DNA from 2 places in the Serratia sp. K1WW1 genome. Region 1 is predicted to be linked to the other one. Evidence: predicted binding sites of a transcription regulator. Region 1 holds the regulator's gene; the other holds the start of a gene.
The links. The regulator LexA, encoded in region 1, represses DNA repair genes until DNA is damaged. The targets are predictions, from matches to a motif close to TNCTGTATGTACATACAGNA.
Positions count from the first base shown of each region.

Region 1 (9,807 bases):
TAGATCAGGCTGACCTGACGCAGCAGCTCAACGCGCGACACGCGGCGGTGATGCATCACGATAGAGGCGATTAATGAAGGCAGTACCAACATATGATGGATATTGTTGCGATAGTACGTCATCAGCACCGCCTGCTCGCGCGGCAGAATGATGATGTCGCCGATGTTGTCCTTCTCCACTTCAAACTTGTTCATGTTTAAAGCGTGATCCAGCAACTGGTCTGGCGTTTGCGTTGGTACGGTGGCGTCCGGTGCATATGGCACGTTACGCATCAGCTGTAAGTAGCATTCCAACTGCTCAAGCAACTGCTCACGGGTCAGCGAACGTTGGCGTGAGGCCAGCAGCGCGGTGGAACACAGGTTCATGGCGTTGGCGGCGGCAGCGTTGTTGATGCGCACCATGATCTGAGCCGCCAGATCGTTCACCGATGGCGTTAGCCAGCTTGGGCGCTGTGCTTCGATCGGGTCGATAGACTCACGCCACTGTGGGACGTTGTGGTTCAGGTACGTCGTCAACGGCAACGGTTCGCCAAAGTTTACGTAGCCCTGGCCGAGGTTGCGTAGCTTGCGCAAGCCACGCACCATTTGCAGCAGGCTCTCTTTCTCTTTGGTCGCGCCACGCAGCTCTTTGGCGTAAGTCCCTACTTCCATCACGTGCTCGTAACCGATATAAATCGGCACCAGGGTGATCGGACGGGTACCGCCGCGCAGCATGGCCTGAATGGTCATCGACAGGGTGCCGGTTTTCGGTTCCAGCAGGCGGCCGGTACGGGAGCGCCCGCCTTCAACAAAGTATTCTACCGAGTAACCACGGGTGAACAGTTCACCGAGGTATTCGCGAAACACGGTTGAATAGAGTTTGTTGCCCTTGAAGGTGCGGCGGATAAAGAACGCGCCCAGGCGGCGGAAGATCGGCCCGGCAGGCCAGAAGTTCAGGTTAATACCCGCTGCGATATGCGGTGGCACCAACCCTTGATGGTAGAGCACATAGGACAGCAGCAGATAGTCCATATGGCTACGGTGACACGGCACATAGACGATCTCGTGGCCATCCTGCGCCAGCTGACGCACACGCTCAGCGTTGGTGACGTTGATACCCTGATACAGCCGGTTCCAGGTCCAGCTCAACACGCGGTCGGACAGGCGTACCGTTTCATAGGAGAAATCGGCGGCAATCTCTTCCATCAGCGCAATTGCGTTCTGCTGGGCCTTTTCGTGGGAGATCTTTTTGCTGCGCGCTTCGTCTTCGATCGCTTTTTCAATCGCCTTGGAGGCTAACAGCTTTTTGAACAGATCCTGACGGGCAGGTAGGCTTGGCCCAACGGCGGCCAGGCGCTGGCGTGCGAAGTGCATGCGTGCGACACGGGCCAGTTTTTGCGCGATGGTCTTATCGGTGCCGTGCTCGGTCGCCATCCGGCGTAGGGACACGGTGTTGGAGAAACGGACAAAGCTGTCGCGCCCCAGCCACAGTACAGCGAAGAACTTCTGTACGCCATTCAGCAGGCGCAGGTGCGGCGTGCCGTGGCCTTCGCGCCCAGGGGAGCGGCCAAACATCACTGAAACCGGCAACATCTGGATATCGAGATCCGGGTTGCTGCGGTGCAGATCCAGATAATCGTGGAACAGTTTTACCGATTCTTCTTTGGGCGTGTAATAACGGAACAGGCGTGGGCCATCGTGGATAAACACGTAGCTTGGCAGCACGGTGCCATCGATTTCCAACGGGTTAAGGGGATCGGGCAGATCTTGCGCCAGACACTGGGTGCGCAAAGTGAGTAAATCCGCCTTGGAATTATAAGGTAAAACATACAAAATCGGTCGTGAGGGATCCAACCCTAACTCCGTGACCGGATCTGAAGGGATAACCTTACTTCTTACCAACATTTTTAGTGGTAAGTTCAATATCTTATAATAGATTTTACGCCAACCTGACATGACAACGTGAAGCCTCTTGTTAGCAATTCGCCGCAAGCATACCAGAAACCGGGTAGCAGATCTGTGGCGTTGGGAAATCCACGGCCGTTCACGGCAATGGAAGTACATAGTTGAATTATACCTGATGGATATCAAATTGGCCGCTCTGGCGCACTCATACGCTCGCGGCATTGGTACGACATAGCTAGGTGATTAAGGTATTCCAACCTTGCTGTATACTGCGCTGCGATAAAAATGTGATTGGGCTGGCAAATCTGTCTGGAACGTTGCGGCTGCAACACGACGGGTACATGATCCATCTTGGAGAAAGGCGTTCTTAACTATGGCAAATCAAGCAACTGGCCTGACGCGTATCATTAAAGCGGCAGGCTATTCCTATAAAGGTTTAACCGCTGCCTGGCAGAACGAAGCCGCATTCCGCCAGGAACTGGTGGCTACGGTGGTGGCTATCATCGTGGCGGTTTGGCTGGATGTGGGGGCGATAGCGCGCATTTTGTTGATCGGCTCGGTGCTGCTGGTGATGATTGTCGAAATCCTCAACAGCGCGATTGAGGCCGTTGTCGATCGCGTGGGTACGGAATATCACGAGCTTTCCGGGCGGGCCAAAGATATGGGCTCGGCGGCGGTATCGCTAGCAATCATTCTGGCGCTGTTCGTTTGGGCTTCGGTACTTTGGCAGCATTTGGCGTGAAAACCAGCGGGTATCGTTGCGATCACGCTCGCTACCTGCTGATTTTTATTTATTCTTCGGTTCCCAATCCAGACTTAGCTGTATATACTCACAGCAAGACTGTATAAACAAACAGGGGGCGGAATGAAAGCACTAACTACCAGACAGCAAGAGGTCTACGACCTGATTCGCGATCATATTTCGCAAACGGGCATGCCACCGACGCGTGCCGAGATCGCAATGCGTCTGGGGTTCCGCTCACCAAATGCTGCAGAAGAGCACTTGAAAGCACTGGCTCGCAAAGGCGTTATCGAGATCATCTCCGGTGCATCACGCGGTATCCGCTTGCTGATGGAAGATGAAGAGGGATTACCTCTGGTGGGCCGTGTGGCTGCCGGTGAACCTTTGTTGGCTCAGCAACACATTGAAGGGCACTATAAGGTGGATCCTTCACTGTTCAAGCCTAATGCCGATTTCCTGCTGCGCGTTAGCGGCATGTCGATGCGCGACATCGGCATCCTGGATGGCGATCTGCTGGCAGTGCATAAGACTCAAGACGTACGCAACGGCCAGGTCGTCGTGGCCCGCATTGAAGATGAGGTCACGGTCAAACGCCTGAAGAAGCACGGTAACGTCGTCGAACTGCTGCCAGAAAACAGCGAATTTCAACCGATCGTGGTCGATCTGCGCCAGCAGAACTTCACCATCGAAGGCCTGGCGGTGGGTGTGATCCGCAACGGCGACTGGATCTAACCGCTTTACCTCGTATTACAGCCCTTTAAAACGGCAAACCTCGCCCCAACTCTGGGGCGAGGTCATTTCTAAGCTACGCTAAAATCCATGCTTGTACGGGAACATATCGCCATGCGCCTGCTTTCTGCCTTCACCAGTGACACCGACAAAGCTCTGTGGCGTCTGGCGTTGCCGATGATCTTCTCCAATATTACCGTCCCCTTGCTTGGCCTGGTGGATACTGCCGTTATCGGCCATCTCGATAGCCCTAGCTACCTTGGCGGAGTCGCGGTGGGGTCAATGGCCACCAGCTTCCTGTTTATGTTGTTGCTGTTCCTGCGTATGAGTACCACCGGGCTGACGGCGCAGGCGCTGGGGGCGCAAGATCCCTACCGGCTGGCTCGCGCCTTTATGCAGCCGTTATTGTTGGCGCTGGTGGCCGGGCTGGCGATTGTGCTGTTGCGAGCCCCGTTGATCACCTTGGCGCTGAACATTGTGGGGGGCGATCGGGAAGTCTTGGTACAGGCCAGGCTATTTTTGGAGATCCGCTGGCTGAGCGCCCCGGCGGCGTTGGCCAATATGGTGCTGCTCGGTTGGTTGCTGGGAGTTCAGTACGTTAGGGCGCCGGTGATCCTGTTGATTGTCGGTAACCTGCTGAACATCGTGCTGGATATCTGGCTGGTGATGGGGCTGGGTTGGAACGTGCAGGGGGCCGCGGCTGCCACGGTGATTGCGGAGTACGCCACGCTGTTGCTGGGTTTGTGGTTGGCATGGCGGGTACTACGCATGCGGGGGATTTCGCTGGTGATGCTGCGCACTGCCTGGCGTGGGGATCTGCGCCGCCTGCTGGCACTTAACCGCGACATCATGCTGCGCTCGTTATTACTGCAACTGTGTTTTGCCTCGTTGACCATTCTGGGAGCCCGCATGGGCGGAGAAGTGGTGGCGGTGAATGCGGTGCTGATGAATCTGCTGACCTTTACCGCCTACGCTCTGGATGGTTTTGCCTACGCGGTGGAAGCCCATTCCGGCCACGCCTATGGTGCGCGTGACGGGCGGCAACTGCGTAAAGTATGGCGTGCCGCCTGTCGGCAGGCTTGCCTGGTTGCCTGTGGTTTTGCCGTTATTTATCTGTTCGCCGGGCAGCAGATTGTGGCGGGCTTAACCTCGCTGCCGGAGTTGCGTGCGCTGGCAAATCAATATCTGCCCTGGCAGGTAGTGTTGCCTCTGGTGGGGGTTTGGTGCTATCTGCTGGATGGCATGTTTATCGGCGCCACCCGTGGCGCAGAAATGCGTAACAGCATGGCGGTAGCCGCAGTGGGCTACGGGCTGACGTTGTTCACCCTGCCGGTATTGGGCAACCACGGTTTATGGCTGGCTCTGGCGGTATTCCTGGCACTGCGCGGGGCTGCTTTGGGCTGGGTTTGGCACCGTCATAGCGTGCAAGGCACCTGGTTTTCATCCCCAACTAGCGATGCATAGGCCAGACTAGTTGATGATTCTGGATAGATATTCACATTTTGTTACATGTATCGGGGGCTGTTTTGCTTCGCTTGCTTACTGTTTTAATGGCGTTTTTTGCTATTGAGACTTTTCCTAACCCTATTTCATGCTGCTTTTCGGGCGCTTTTCGTGATGGGTGACTATAGTTAATCACGTGGCTGGCGAATTAAGCCCGCGCTTAATTGGCAACGGACGCATTAGATAACCTTAAATTTGACTCAGTTAAGTCCAGCCAGATTTATCTAAAACTGACAACCAAGAGTAACGGAGAGATTATGAACAAAGATCAAGCCGACGGTAACTGGAAGCAGTTTAAAGGTAAAGTGAAGGAAAAATGGGGCAAGCTGACCGATGACGATATCACCGTGATCGAAGGGAAACGCGAACAGCTGGTCGGTAAAATCCAGGAACGCTATGGCTACCAGAAAGAGGCAGCCGAAAAAGAAGTCAAAGCCTGGGAAGAACACAGCAAGTATCGTTGGTAGCGCGATGAGCCGCTGAGTATTGCGGCGCTACGACACCATCCGGCCTGGCAGATTTCCCCCCTGCCACGGCCACGGGAACAAGGATGTACCCGCTCCCTCCTGCAATCCAATCCGCTTATTTTTTCTTTACCACAATGCTGTGGTCATGATCGCAATCGTGTTGGTTTTCACAATTTTCTACCACCACACAGGCAGAACACAGACCGTGGGCTTCCACGACGCTATGGCGCAGCACAAACCCTGATTCTTGAGCCAGTTTCTGCAAGGTTTCTTCCACCCCTTCGGTAGTGCGCTCCGTGACCTGTCCGCAGCGATCGCAGATAAACAGGGCGGAGGTATGCATCGGCTGTTCGAAGTGGTGGCACAGCACATAGCTGTTTGCCGATTCAACGCGGTGGATAAATCCCTGTTCCAGCAAGAAATCCAGTGCACGATAGACCGTAGGTGGTTTGGCCTGCGGCTCTGCCACACGCAGTAAATCCAGCAAATCGTAAGCGCTGATGGCGCCGGGTTGCTCAGCCATCAGGCGTAACACTTCCAGCCGTTGCGGGGTCAGTCGCACGTTGCGTTGCTGACAGAGTTGTTCAGCCTGCGCGAGCAGCTTTTCCTGGTTGGTTGAGTTCATGGCAATTATCCGGCTAGGCAAAGAAGCCGATTTTATCATGTTTCAACGCAATCGCCGAGAGTTGCCCCGCTTTCCCTGGATAACACGGTAAATCGGGCGATTTTCTACGGCTATTCTGGTCAGAGTGGGATGCAGATCACTATTTCTCGTTTTTGGGTATGCCTGGATTATTTTATTGATAATTAAAGTATTGCGATAGGCATTAAGCTTTGGATTGAAGGGAGAGGGCGAGGAAATAATTTACCGTATGGATGGCTAAGCGCTATTCGAATACGGGCCTGGATGAGACCCGTAAGAACTACTGGTGTAGACTTATTTGACAGCTATTTATTTCAAACCCATGGAGGCTTTCATCTTACCCATCATCTCAATGCCTTGCTTACAAGCGGGATCTTGCTGTTCCGCTGGCATGGCAGCCATCTGCTCTTTGGCTTGATCCATCTGAACTTTTAAAGCATCCATCTGAGCTTTTGCAGCTTCATTTTTAGAGGCTTCAACGATCATGTCATCCACTTCGCCAACGTATTTTTTACAAGTTTCGGTCAACTCACCTGCAAAAGCAGAGGATGACATTGCTAACATGCTGAAAATAAGTACAAACTTTTTCATAAAGCATCCTGCTATTAAATTCCATCCCAGTGATGGCGATCGGATTATCTTTAAAAGCAGGCCACAAAACAAGCAACTGAAAAAAATTAGGATTTTATTTAAATTTATGACTTTTTAGGGGGTGAATACGACTAAAATCGAGCGTTTCGCATTACGTTTATCTTTCGTTTGCATTAATTGACCCGTCAGGCTTTGGTCGTTTCTGTATGTTATAGTAAGCCATGCCTCTCCCTCCTCAACGATCTGGCCTTCGCATAGGCAGCAGAGGATAGAGAACGAGAAAATACACAGAACGAGCGAACATGAACCAGGACCACGAAAAAGCCACCCCTGCCAAATCAGTGCATCAGCCAAGCGAGGCCAGTAAATACGCCGCCAATCGTTTCTCCATTGCCCCTATGCTGGACTGGACCGATCGCCATTGCCGTTACTTCCATCGCCTGCTGAGCAAGGAAACGTTGCTGTACACCGAAATGGTGACCACCGGCGCGATCATCCACGGTAAAGGTGACTACCTGGCATACAGCGAGGAAGAGCACCCCGTGGCTTTGCAGCTAGGGGGCAGCGATCCGGCAGCACTGGCGCACTGTGCCAAACTGGCGGAACAGCGTGGCTATGACGAGATCAACCTTAATGTCGGTTGCCCGTCGGATCGGGTACAGAACGGCATGTTTGGTGCTTGTCTGATGGGGCAGGCGAGCTTGGTGGCAGACTGTATCAAGGCGATGCGCGACGTGGTGTCGATCCCGGTGACGGTAAAAACCCGTATTGGCATTGATGATCAGGACAGCTATGAGTTCCTGTGCGATTTTATCTCTACCGTTGCTGGGCGTGGGGAATGCGATATGTTCACTATTCATGCCCGTAAAGCCTGGCTTTCCGGCCTGAGTCCGAAAGAAAACCGTGAAGTCCCTCCGCTGGACTATCCGCGTGTTTATCAGTTGAAACGTGACTTCCCGGCGCTGACCATTGCGATCAACGGTGGCGTGAAAACGCTGGAAGAAGCCCAGCAGCATCTGCAACATCTGGACGGTGTGATGATGGGGCGCGAGGCGTACCAAAATCCAGGCATTCTGGCGCGGGTGGACAGCGAGATTTTCGGCCGCCAGAGCGAGGTGATGGACAGCGTGGCAATTATCGAATCGCTGTATCCGTACATCGAGCGCGAGCTAGCGAACGGTACCTATCTGGGCCACATCACTCGCCATATTCTTGGTTTGTTCCAGGGGATCCCTGGTGCGCGGCAGTGGCGCCGTCATCTGAGTGAAAATGCCCATAAGCCAGGAGCTGATGTGCGCACCGTCGAACAGGCTTTGGCTCTGGTGCGTTCACCGCGCACTGAAATGGCATAATCGGCAAAAAACTTGACTAAAAGTTGGTTTTTTTGACCAATAGCGCCACCGGCTGTGGCGCTATTTTTATATAATTTCAATAAGTTATCATTAACTTCAAGTTGGCACGTTTCTTGTAAAGAACAAGACAGACCTATTGTTTTGCCAAGGAGCAACCCATGTTAGAACTGTTCTTTCTGATCGGCTTTGTCGCCATGCTGCTGGTAACGGGTATTTCACTGCTGGGCGTGATGGCTGCGTTATTTGTGGCCGCGGCTTTTATGCTGCTGGGCGGGCTGTTTGCCATGGTGTTTAAACTGCTGCCGTGGCTGATCCTGGCGGTGGTTGGCGTGTGGATATACCGTTCTATGCAGAAACCACAGATACGGCGCTATTAAGATTTTTTGCCTAAATATCAGTCAGTCACGTTGAAACTCACCAGGCAGATTGCTTGCCAGTGTGGCGGGGATCACAGCTTGATGTTTTAAATGCGCATGCGGCACATTAATCATATTTTTTACTTATCGAGGCTGCTAGGATGGCTCCGCAGCAGTGATGCTAATCATTTTCATCACCGCGAGAGCTGACAAGAGCGTTGCTTAAAGCAACCCCCCATCTCTGGCGGACTCTGCTCTACCCCTACAAAGCGCAGTAAACTGGAAAGGGCTCCTGATGGGGCCCTTTCTTTATTGGCGCTACAGACCAGGGATCAGCAGGCTGGAACCGCTGGTCTGGCGGCTTTCCAGGATCTGGTGTGCCCGCTGGGCATCTGCCAACGCAAACTTCTGTGCGTCTTTCACGTCAACTTTGATCGCACCACTGCCGAGCAGCGAAAACAGCTCGTTACTGGCAAACTGCAATTCCTGGCGGTTGGTGATGTAACCATTGAGTGAAGGGCGGGTGACGTACAGCGAGCCTTTCTGGTTGAGCAACGCCAGATCGACACCGGTAACCGGGCCGGAGGCATTACCAAAGCTCACCATCAGCCCGCGGCGCTTCAGGCTGTTCAATGAGTCCTGCCAGGTACTTTGCCCAACGGAGTCATAGACCACGTTAACCTTTTCGCCGTTGGTCAGTTCAGCTACGCGCTGGGCGATGTTTTCCTGGCGATAATTGATGGTGGCCCAGGCTCCGGCACGCAAGGCAAGCTCTGCTTTTTCATCTGAACCTACGCTGCCGATCAGTTTGGCACCCAACGCTTTGGCCCACTGGCAGGCGATCAGTCCAACGCCCCCTGCGGCGGCATGGAACAGGAACACCTCTCCTGGCTTGATCTCATAGGTTTGGCGCAGCAGATAATGTACGGTCAACCCTTTGAGGAACGAGGCGGCACCCTGTTCAAAACTGAGGTTATCCGGCAGGATCGCCAGCTTTTCCAACGGGACGTTGTGCACCTCGCTGTAGGCACCCAGTGCGGACTGGGCATACACGACGCGATCGCCCGTTTTGACCGCACTGACGCCAGCCCCGACCTTGGTAACCACCCCGGCGGCTTCGGTGCCCAACCCACTAGGGAAGTTTGCTGGTGGGTACAGGCCGCTACGTATGTAGGTATCGATATAGTTGATACCGATGGCCTTGTTCTCTACCTGAACCTCCCCCGCAGCGGGATCGACAGGAGTAAAATCAACATACTGCAGCACTTCCGGGCCGCCGGTGGCGGAGAATTGGATGCGTTTTGACATGTCGCTACCTCGTTTAAATGGCTGTTTTCACCCTACGCTTATCAGCCCAGACTATCTAGCCCGTTGCGCAGTGATTAATCCTTTTTTGCGCAGGGAATCATGACTGAAAATCACGTATACTCTTGCGTCAGCTACCCCCATTCGCAACTGAATAAAGAATAGGCTTCATGGCAGGCAAAAAACCAACCAACAAGACAAACACGTACGAACCCAGAGACCGCCAGATGGAAGGG
Region 1 covers NZ_CM147697.1:564,772-574,578, forward strand. The annotation lists gene plsB (glycerol-3-phosphate 1-O-acyltransferase PlsB) at 1-1,934, opposite strand, end outside; gene ACX9GU_RS02570 (diacylglycerol kinase) at 2,257-2,625, shown strand; gene lexA (transcriptional repressor LexA) at 2,749-3,357, shown strand; gene dinF (MATE family efflux transporter DinF) at 3,469-4,818, shown strand; gene ACX9GU_RS02585 (CsbD family protein) at 5,115-5,324, shown strand; gene zur (zinc uptake transcriptional repressor Zur) at 5,440-5,949, opposite strand; gene ACX9GU_RS02595 (DUF5339 domain-containing protein) at 6,277-6,558, opposite strand; gene dusA (tRNA dihydrouridine(20/20a) synthase DusA) at 6,957-7,910, shown strand; gene pspG (envelope stress response protein PspG) at 8,069-8,287, shown strand; gene ACX9GU_RS02610 (NADPH:quinone reductase) at 8,585-9,574, opposite strand; gene dnaB (replicative DNA helicase) at 9,742-9,807, shown strand, end outside.

Region 2 (9,807 bases), 1.8 Mb from region 1:
AACATGCTGTCCAGCCAGGGGATCTTTGTTTCCTCGGCCTGTGGCGGCGGCGGTTCCTGCGGCCAGTGCCGGGTGGTGATCAAAGAGGGCGGCGGCGATATTCTGCCAACCGAGCTTTCCCATATCAGCAAGCGTGAAGCCAAAGAGGGCTGCCGCCTGGCGTGCCAGGTTAACGTGAAGCAGAACCTGAAAATCGAGCTGCCGGAAGAGATCTTCGGCGTGAAGAAATGGGACTGCGAGGTGATCTCCAACGATAACAAAGCCACCTTTATCAAAGAGCTGAAACTACGCATTCCGGATGGGGAAGATGTACCTTTCCGCGCTGGCGGCTTTATCCAGATCGAAGCGCCCGAGCATGAAGTCAGCTATGCCGATTTCGACGTGCCGCAGGAATACCGTGGCGACTGGGATAAATTCAATCTGTTCCGCTACCGTTCGGTAGTCAAAGAGCCGACGGTACGCGCCTATTCAATGGCCAACTATCCCGATGAGAAAGGCATCATCATGCTCAACGTGCGTATCGCTACGCCACCACCGAGCAACCCGGACGTGCCGCCGGGCATTATGTCTTCCTATATCTGGTCGCTGAAGGCGGGGGATAAGGTGACCATCTCCGGGCCGTTTGGCGAGTTCTTTGCCAAAGACACCGACGCCGAGATGATCTTTATCGGTGGCGGGGCCGGGATGGCGCCGATGCGTTCCCACATCTTCGATCAGTTGAAGCGCCTGAAGTCGAAGCGCAAAATCACCTTCTGGTACGGTGCACGTTCCTTGCGCGAGATGTTCTACGAGGACGACTTCAACCACCTGCAGGAAGAGAATGAAAACTTCACCTGGCATGTGGCGCTCTCCGATCCGCAGCCGGAAGATAACTGGACGGGCTACACTGGCTTTATTCATAATGTCCTGCTGGAGAATTATCTGCGTAACCATCCAGCGCCGGAAGATTGTGAATTCTATATGTGTGGGCCGCCGATGATGAACGCGGCGGTGATCAAGATGCTGAAGGACTTGGGCGTGGAAGATGAAAACATCATGCTCGATGACTTTGGCGGATAAATGCGAGCAGCAGGCGGCGATGGAATGAAGGCTTGGATGATGGTGGCGGCACTGGCTGCCACGGTATTGCTGACCGGTTGTAAACCGCAGCAGGAAAACCTGCGTGGCAAAACCATGGGGACGTCGTACTCGATCAGTTATCTCCCTGGGGACGGAACGCCTTCGGTGGCAACGCTGCAAGCGGAGATCGACAAACAGCTGGTGCAGGTCAACGATCAGATGTCGACCTATCAACCTGATTCCGAGCTGAGCCGCTTTAACGCCAGCCGGGAAGTGGACAAGCCTTTCCCGGTTTCTGCTGCCACCACGGAAGTGGTGCTGGAAGCGCTGCGCATCAACCGTGTGACCGACGGCGCGCTGGACGTGACCGTCGGGCCGCTGGTGAACCTCTGGGGGTTTGGCCCGGAAGGGCGGTCGGATAAAGTGCCGAGCGCCACCGAGCTGGAACAGCGCCGCAACTGGACGGGGATCGACAAGCTGGCGGTGGAAGGCAATGCGCTGGTGAAACGCATTCCTGAACTGTATGTCGACCTTTCTTCCATTGCCAAAGGCTACGGCGTTGATGTGGTTGCCCATTACCTGCAATCGCAGCACGTCAAAAACTACATGGTTGATATTGGCGGGGAGGTTCGTACCCGTGGCCATAATGGCGAGAAGAAGCCTTGGCGCATTGCCATCGAACGGCCAATCGCCGGGGGGGAGCAGCAGGCGCAACTGGTGATAGAACCGGGTGAGATGGCGATGGCCACCTCCGGGGATTACCGAAACTACTTCGAGCAGGACGGAGTGCGCTATTCTCATACTATCGACCCACTCACCGGTAAACCGATCCGCCACCATTTAGTGTCGATCACGGTGATCAGCCCGCTGTGTATGACGGCGGACGGGCTTTCTACCGGGTTAAACGTGATGGGGCCGGAGCGGGGTATGGCGCTGGCCAACCTGCTGGGGATCCCGGTGTTTATGATCGTGAAAACCGCCAAGGGGTTTGAGGAGCGCTATTCCGACGCGTTCAAACCCTATCTGAAGAAAGGGTAGACGTTATGTTGACGATGTTCGCTGCATCCTTTGTGCTGTTTCTGCTGGTGGTTGGCGGGATGTCGCTGGGCTATGTGTTCAAGCGCCAAACCTTGCAGGGCAGCTGTGGCGGCATTACCGCGCTGGGGATGGAGAAGGTCTGCGATTGCCCGGAGCCTTGCGATGCGCGCAAAAAGCGTATGGCGAAGGAAGCGCAACGCCGCGAGATGCTGGAAAAACACCGGATCCTCTAGCCGCTCGGGATTTCCTACACAGGGGCGCTGCACAGCCCCTCACCCCAACCCTCTCCCAATGTACATACCGAGTACCTCATGAACACTTGTTTGGGGGGAGGGGGGCTAGTCCGGAGTTGCGGTCAGGTGCGGGAGCTAATTTGTGGCACGTTCGGTCCCCTCTCCCTGTGGGAGAGGGTTAGGGTGAGGGGCGTCACTAGTCTACACTCTCCATATTGAGCTTTTAATAATTGGCTGTATACTTATACAGTGTTATTGGAGGCGCGATGCGTAAAATCATTCATGTCGATATGGACTGCTTCTTCGCAGCGGTAGAAATGCGCGACAACCCCAGCCTGCGCGATATCCCGCTGGCTATCGGTGCCAGCGCCGATCGGCGTGGTGTGATCAGCACCGCCAACTACCCGGCGCGCCGTTATGGCGTGCATAGCGCCATGCCGACCGCCACGGCGCTCAAGCTGTGCCCGCACTTGACGCTATTACCAGGCCGCATGGCGGCCTATAAAGAAGCCTCGCAGCATATCCGTGAAATCTTTGCCCGCTATACCCCGCTGATAGAACCGCTCTCTCTGGATGAAGCCTATCTGGACGTGACCAACAGCACCCAATGCAACGGCTCCGCCACCCTGATTGCCCAACAGATCCGCCAGGAAATTGCTGCTGAATTGAACCTGACCGCCTCGGCGGGCATTGCCCCCATCAAATTCCTGGCCAAAATCGCCTCCGAGTTAAACAAGCCTAATGGCCAATACGTCATCACACCGGCGCAGGTACCCGCTTTCTTGCAGCAGCTGCCGCTGAGTAAAATCCCCGGCGTGGGCAAGGTCACCGCCAAACGGTTGGAAGAGGTGGGGCTAATCACCTGCGCCGATGTGCAGAACTATAATCTGGCCGATTTGTTAAAGCGCTTCGGCAAATTTGGCCGGGTGCTGTGGGAACGCTGCCAGGGTATCGATGAGCGTGAGGTGTCTCCCGATCGTTTACGCAAATCGGTAGGGGTTGAGCGAACGTTGGTGGCCGATATTCATGAGTGGGAAGATTGCGAGGCGTTGATCGTTGAAAAGCTCTATCCAGAGCTGGAAATGCGGCTGCGCAAGGTCAAACCGGATCTGCATATCGCCCGCCAAGGGGTAAAGCTGAAGTTCCAGGATTTCCAGCAAACCACCCAGGAGCACGTTTGGCCGATGCTCAATATTGAGGACTTGCTCAACGTGGCCCGCCAGGCGTGGCAGGAGCGGCGGGAAGGACGTGGTGTGCGCCTGGTTGGCCTACACGTCACGCTGCTCGATCCTCAGTTGGAACGGCAGTTGGTATTAACCTGGTGAAGCTAAAAACGAGCGCGTAACGCATAGGGCATTGCATACGCCCCGAGGTTGTGAACCGGTGAGTTTTGTCAGCAGAGTTTCTGGGCCCAGCTTTGAACTGGGCCCGACATCATTACCCGCGCTCAGGAATAGCTTTCAGCAGGGCGGTCAGCAGCGTCCAGTATTGGCCAACGCTGGCGATATGCACTTGCTCATCCGGCGAGTGCGGCCCGGTGATGGTTGGCCCAATCGACACCATATCCATCTCTGGGTAAGGCTTCTTGAACAAACCACACTCCAGCCCGGCGTGGATCACCATGATGTTCGGCGTCTTGTTGAACAGCTTCTGATAAGTTTCACGTACCAGTTGCATCACCGGCGAGTTAGCATCTGGCTGCCAGCCTGGGTAGCCGCCTTTCGGTGCCACTTTGGCGTTGGCCAGTTGGCCCACGGCGGTCAGCATTTCCACCACATAGTCTTTACCGCTGTCGATCAGGGAGCGGATCAGGCAAATGATCTCGGCTTCATGCTCGCTGGTGGTCACCACGCCGACGTTCAGCGAAGTTTCTACCACGCCTTTCACTTCGTCGCTCATGCGGATCACGCCGTTAGGGGTACCGTTGAGCAGTGCCACAAAGCGGCTCTGGCTGTCTGCGGTGAGTGCCTGCAAAGCGGTGGTGGCTGGCTCGAGCAGAACGGTAATATTCTTCTCTTTGGCAGACAGTTCGTTTTGCAGCGTAGCCAGGAACTGCTGGCTCAGGGTTTTCAGCGCATCGGCTTTGGCGGCCGGAACGGCTACTACGGCAGAAGCTTCACGTGGGATGGCATTACGCAGCGTACCGCCGTTCAGCTCCAGCAGGCGCAGGTTCAGCTCTGGCGTGTGGGCAAACAGGAAACGGGCCAGCAGCTTGTTGGCGTTGCCCAGGCCGTGATGGATATCGGCACCGGAGTGGCCGCCTTTCAACCCTTTCAGGGTCAGCTTCAGCGTTTGGTAACCGGCTGGCAGTGCTTCACGTTGCAGCGGCAGGGTGGTGATGAAATCGATCCCCCCGGCGCAGCCCATGTAGATTTCGCCTTCCTCTTCGGAGTCGGTGTTGATCAGGATATCGGCTTGTAACCAGTTTGGCTGCAGGCCAAAGGCACCGTCCATACCGGCTTCTTCCGTCATGGTCAGCAGAACTTCCAGCGGGCCATGCTCTACGCTGTCATCGGCCAGCACCGCCAGCGCAGACGCCATACCGATGCCGTTATCGGCACCCAGCGTGGTACCGCGAGCCTTGATCCATTCGCCGTCGATATAAGGCTGGATCGGGTCTTTGGTGAAATCGTGAACCGTATCGTTGTTCTTCTGCGGCACCATATCCAGGTGCGCTTGCAGAGCCACCGGCTTGCGATTTTCCATACCTTTGGTGGCAGGCTTGCGCAGCAGAATATTGCCAACCTGGTCGCGCTCGGCATGCAGGTTCTTTTCTTTGGCCCAGTCGAGGATGTGCTGCGCTAGCGCTTCTTCATGGTAAGAAGGGTGTGGGATTGAGCAGATCTTGGCAAAAATATCCCACAGCGGCTGTGGCGAAAGTTGAGACAATTCAGACACTATAAGTCTCCTGTGACAGCATTTTCAGCAAGGAGTGAATGCTGTGCGGTTAGGGTGAGTAGCTATCTGTGCTTCAGGCACGTGAGCCTGAGAATATCATTTTATTCGCGGCTGTGCGCGCCCCGTATGACGCTGTTTATCGGCTTGGGTTCCCCGTTTTACAGGCGGTTGCGCAGATAAGCCGCGCGGCTCGCCACAAAGATATTCACAGGAAAAACGCATCAACACCTCGGTTCAACTGGTATTCGTGGCGCGCAGTCTCTATAATCTCGCGCAACCTTTTTTCCCCCTGAACTACTGAGTAAGCCACATCACTGCTGGCTGGGACACCATTCTATGAGCGAAAAATACGTTGTTACCTGGGACATGTTGCAAATGCAAGCGCGCAAACTGGCTCACCGCCTGCTGCCTGCCGATCAATGGAAAGGCATCATTGCCGTAAGCCGTGGCGGCCTGGTGCCTGCTTCACTGCTGGCACGTGAGTTGAGCATCCGTTATGTGGATACCGTCTGCATCTCCAGCTATGACCATGACAACCAACGCGAAATGAAGGTGCTCAAGCGCGCCGAGGGCGATGGTGAAGGCTTTATCGTAGTTGACGATTTAGTGGATACCGGCGGCACCGCCAAAGCGATCCGCGACATGTACCCGAAAGCCCATTTCGTGACCATCTTCGCCAAGCCTGCTGGCCGCCCGCTGGTTGACGATTACGTGGTTGATATCCCGCAGGACACCTGGATCGAGCAGCCTTGGGATATGGCGGTGACCTTCGTGCCACCAATCGGCGGCCGTTAATCAGCTTCTGCTTCAAACGCCCGGCAATACCGGGCGTTGTTGTTTATCCAGCGGTTTCGTCAAATTCGGTAAATTCCCCGCCTTCTACCTCCAGAGTTAGGTACACTAGCACCTAGATATCCCGGCTATTCAAGCCTTGATGTAAGTCTCAGGAGGCTGTTGTTACCATGGCACAGGCCAACCTTTCCGAAGTACTGTTCAAACCTTCATTTAAACATGTCGAAACCTCGACGTTAGTCACCCGTGCCCATCATGCGATAGGTGCCGATATGCACTCCGCCTTGGAGGGGGACACCGATGGCAACTGGTATCGCATGCTCAACCATCTGCTGTGGACCTGGCGCGGCACCGATCCGTTGGAGATCAGCGAAGTGTTGGCGCGCATTGCGGCCTCCAACGCAGAGCATAGCGACGATCACCTGCTGGATACCGTGGTCGGTTACCGAAACGGCAACTGGATCTACGAATGGGTGCGCCAGGGGATGCTGTGGCAGCAGCGGGCATTGGAGCAACAAGATCCGCTGGTTGGCGGGCAGTATTGGCTCAATGCCGCCAATCTATACAGCATTGCCGGTTATCCGCATCTGAAAGGGGATGAGCTGGCCGAACAGGCAGAGGTGCTCTCCAATCGCGCCTATGAAGAAGCCGCATTGCTGCTGCCGTACCAGCTAAAAGAGCTGGAGTTCGCCATTGAGGGCGGCAGTTCCATCACCGGTTTCCTGCATATGCCAGATAACGGCCAGGCACCGTACCCAACGGTACTGATGTGCGGCAGCCTGGATACCTTGCAGACCGATTACCACCGCCTGTTCCGTGATTATCTGGCGCCGCACGGTATAGCGATGCTGACCATCGATATGCCGTCCATCGGTTCATCCTATAAGTGGAAGCTGACGCAAGATTCCAGCTTCCTGCATCAGCAGGTGTTGGCTCAACTGCCTTCCGTGCCTTGGGTTGACCATACGCGTGTCAGCGCCTTCGGCTTCCGCTTTGGTGCCAACGTGGCGGTGCGCCTGGCCTATCTGGAGTCGCAGCGTTTGCGCGGTGTGGCCTGCGTTGGGCCGGTGGTGCATAGCCTGCTGTGTGAGGTGAAATGCCAGGACCACGTGCCGGATATGTATATGGACGTGCTGGCCAGCCGTATGGGCATGGCTAACGCCTCTGACAGCGTGCTGAAAACCGAGCTGAACCGCTATTCCCTGAAAACCCAGGGGTTGTTGGGCCGCCGTTGTCCAACGCCGATGCTGGCCGCCTATTGGGATGAGGATCCGCTTAGCCCCAAAGAAGAGTCGCAGCTGATCGCGTCTTCTTCGCTGAACGGCAAACTGATCGCCATCCCGCGTACGCCGGTTTATCAGAGTTTCCATCAATCCTTACTGCAAATTTGTGATTGGCTAAGAGATAAAATGCGCTAACTGGTTGCTAATTTTTAACAGTTTGTTAAAAAGGGTGGACTACATTGTGGAGGTTGAAAAATGACGCTACCGAGTGGCCACCCTAAAAGCCGACTAATGAAACGCTTTGCCAGCCTGGGGCCTTACCTGCGCGAAGGGCAATGTGAGAACGACCGCTTTTTCTTTGACTGCCTGGCAGTCTGCGTCAACGTCAAGCCAGCGCCGGAAAAACGTGAGTTCTGGGGCTGGTGGATCGAACTGCAGGCCGATAATTCCCGTTTCACCTATAGCTACCACTTTGGTCTGTTTGACAAGGAAGGGCGTTGGAACGAGGAAAAGATTAAAGATGCTGAAGTGAAAGAGAAGCTGGAAACCACGCTGCGCGTGTTCCATCGTCGGTTGGGCGAACTGCTGGCCACCATGGAGCTGAAGCTGGAACCCGCCGATGATTTCATCGAGCAGCCGATAAAACTCTCCGCCTAAATCAATTCCCCCGCAAATTTACGCCGAAATCGCGTTGTGCCTGTTGGCATAACGCGTCTCTCCTGTTACAACGTCATGCATTCCTTTTAACTCCAACGGCAGAACTATTATGAACGGCAGCCAGACATTGGTTGTGAAATTGGGCACCAGCGTGTTGACCGGCGGTTCGCTGCGTCTGAACCGTGCCCATATTGTCGAACTGGTGCGCCAATGCGCCCAGCAACATGCTGCGGGCCACCGCATTGTTATTGTTACCTCCGGGGCGATTGCTGCCGGGCGTGAACACCTGGGCTACCCTGAGCTGCCCGCCACCATTGCTTCCAAGCAGTTGCTGGCGGCGGTGGGGCAGAGCCGGCTGATCCAGCTGTGGGAACAGCTGTTCTCGATCTATGGCATTCATATCGGGCAGATGCTGCTGACCCGTGCCGATCTGGAAGACCGCGAGCGCTTCCTTAACGCGCGTGACACCATGACCGCGCTGCTGGATAACCGTATTGTCCCGGTGATTAATGAGAACGACGCGGTTGCCACCGCAGAAATCAAAGTCGGCGATAACGATAACCTGTCTGCACTGGCTGCCATTTTGGCCGGGGCCGATAAACTGCTGCTGCTGACCGATCAGCAGGGCTTATATACCGCTGACCCGCGTAATAACCCGGAAGCTGAGCTGATCCGCGAAGTGCATGGCGTTGACGATGCGCTGCGTGCCATTGCCGGTGACAGCGTTTCCGGTTTGGGTACCGGCGGCATGGGTACCAAGCTACAGGCCGCCGACGTGGCCTGCCGTGCGGGCATTGATGTCATTATTGCAGCCGGTAGCAAGCCGGGCGTAGTGGCCGATGTGATTGAAGGCAACCCGGTGGGCACCCGTTTCCATGCGTTGGAAACCCCGTTGGAGAACCGTAAACGCTGGATCTTTGGTGCGCCGCCTGCGGGCGAGATCACCGTTGACGATGGGGCGGTAGAAGCCATGATGGCCCGTGGCAGTTCACTGCTGCCGAAGGGTATCCGCGATGTTAAAGGTGATTTCTCACGTGGTGAGGTGATCCGCATCCGCAATCTGGCGGGGCGCGATCTGGCTCATGGCGTCAGCCGTTATAACAGCGATGCCATGCGCATGATTGCCGGGCACCACTCGCAGCAAATCAGCGAGATCCTGGGCTATGAATATGGCCCGGTGGCCGTGCATCGCGACGATATGATCGTAAGTTAAGGAGTGAACATGCTCGAGCAGATGGGGAAAGCCGCCAAACAGGCTTCCTGGCAGTTGGCGGTACTTAGCACGGCGAAAAAGAACCAGGTATTGGCGGTGATGGCCGATATGCTGGAAGCCCGCAGCGAAGAAATTCTACAGGCGAATGAGCAGGATATGGCGCAGGCGCGTGCCACCGGGATGAGTGAAGCCCTGTTGGATCGTCTGTTGTTGACTCCAGCGCGTCTGGCGGCGATCGCCAACGATGTGCGCCAGGTCTGCCGCCTGAGCGATCCGGTTGGCCACGTGCTGGACGGCAATCTGCTGGACAGCGGCCTGAAGCTGGAGCGTCGCCGTGTGCCGCTCGGGGTGATTGGCGTGATCTATGAAGCCCGCCCCAACGTTACTATTGACGTCGCCAGCCTGTGTTTGAAAACCGGTAATGCGGTGATCTTGCGCGGTGGTAAAGAAACCCACCACACCAATCAGGCGACGGTGAAAGTGATCCAGCAGGCGCTGGAACAGTGCGGCCTGCCAGCGGCGGCGGTGCAGGCGATCGAAAGCCCGGATCGTGAGTTGGTGCATGAACTGCTGCGAATGGATCGCTATGTCGACATGCTGATCCCACGGGGCGGAGCCGGGCTGCATAAGCTGTGCCGCGAGCAATCGACCATTCCGGTGATCACCGGCGGTATCGGCGTGTGCCATATCTATG
Region 2 covers NZ_CM147697.1:4,702,239-4,712,045, reverse strand. The annotation lists gene nqrF (NADH:ubiquinone reductase (Na(+)-transporting) subunit F) at 1-1,059, shown strand, start outside; gene ACX9GU_RS21400 (FAD:protein FMN transferase) at 1,084-2,097, shown strand; gene nqrM ((Na+)-NQR maturation NqrM) at 2,103-2,330, shown strand; gene dinB (DNA polymerase IV) at 2,597-3,655, shown strand; gene pepD (beta-Ala-His dipeptidase) at 3,768-5,228, opposite strand; gene gpt (xanthine phosphoribosyltransferase) at 5,565-6,023, shown strand; gene frsA (esterase FrsA) at 6,191-7,438, shown strand; gene crl (sigma factor-binding protein Crl) at 7,499-7,900, shown strand; gene proB (glutamate 5-kinase) at 8,010-9,113, shown strand; gene proA (glutamate-5-semialdehyde dehydrogenase) at 9,123-9,807, shown strand, end outside.
Region 2: a site for LexA is predicted at 2,563-2,582, ahead of dinB (DNA polymerase IV). Genes of this name have one in related genera too.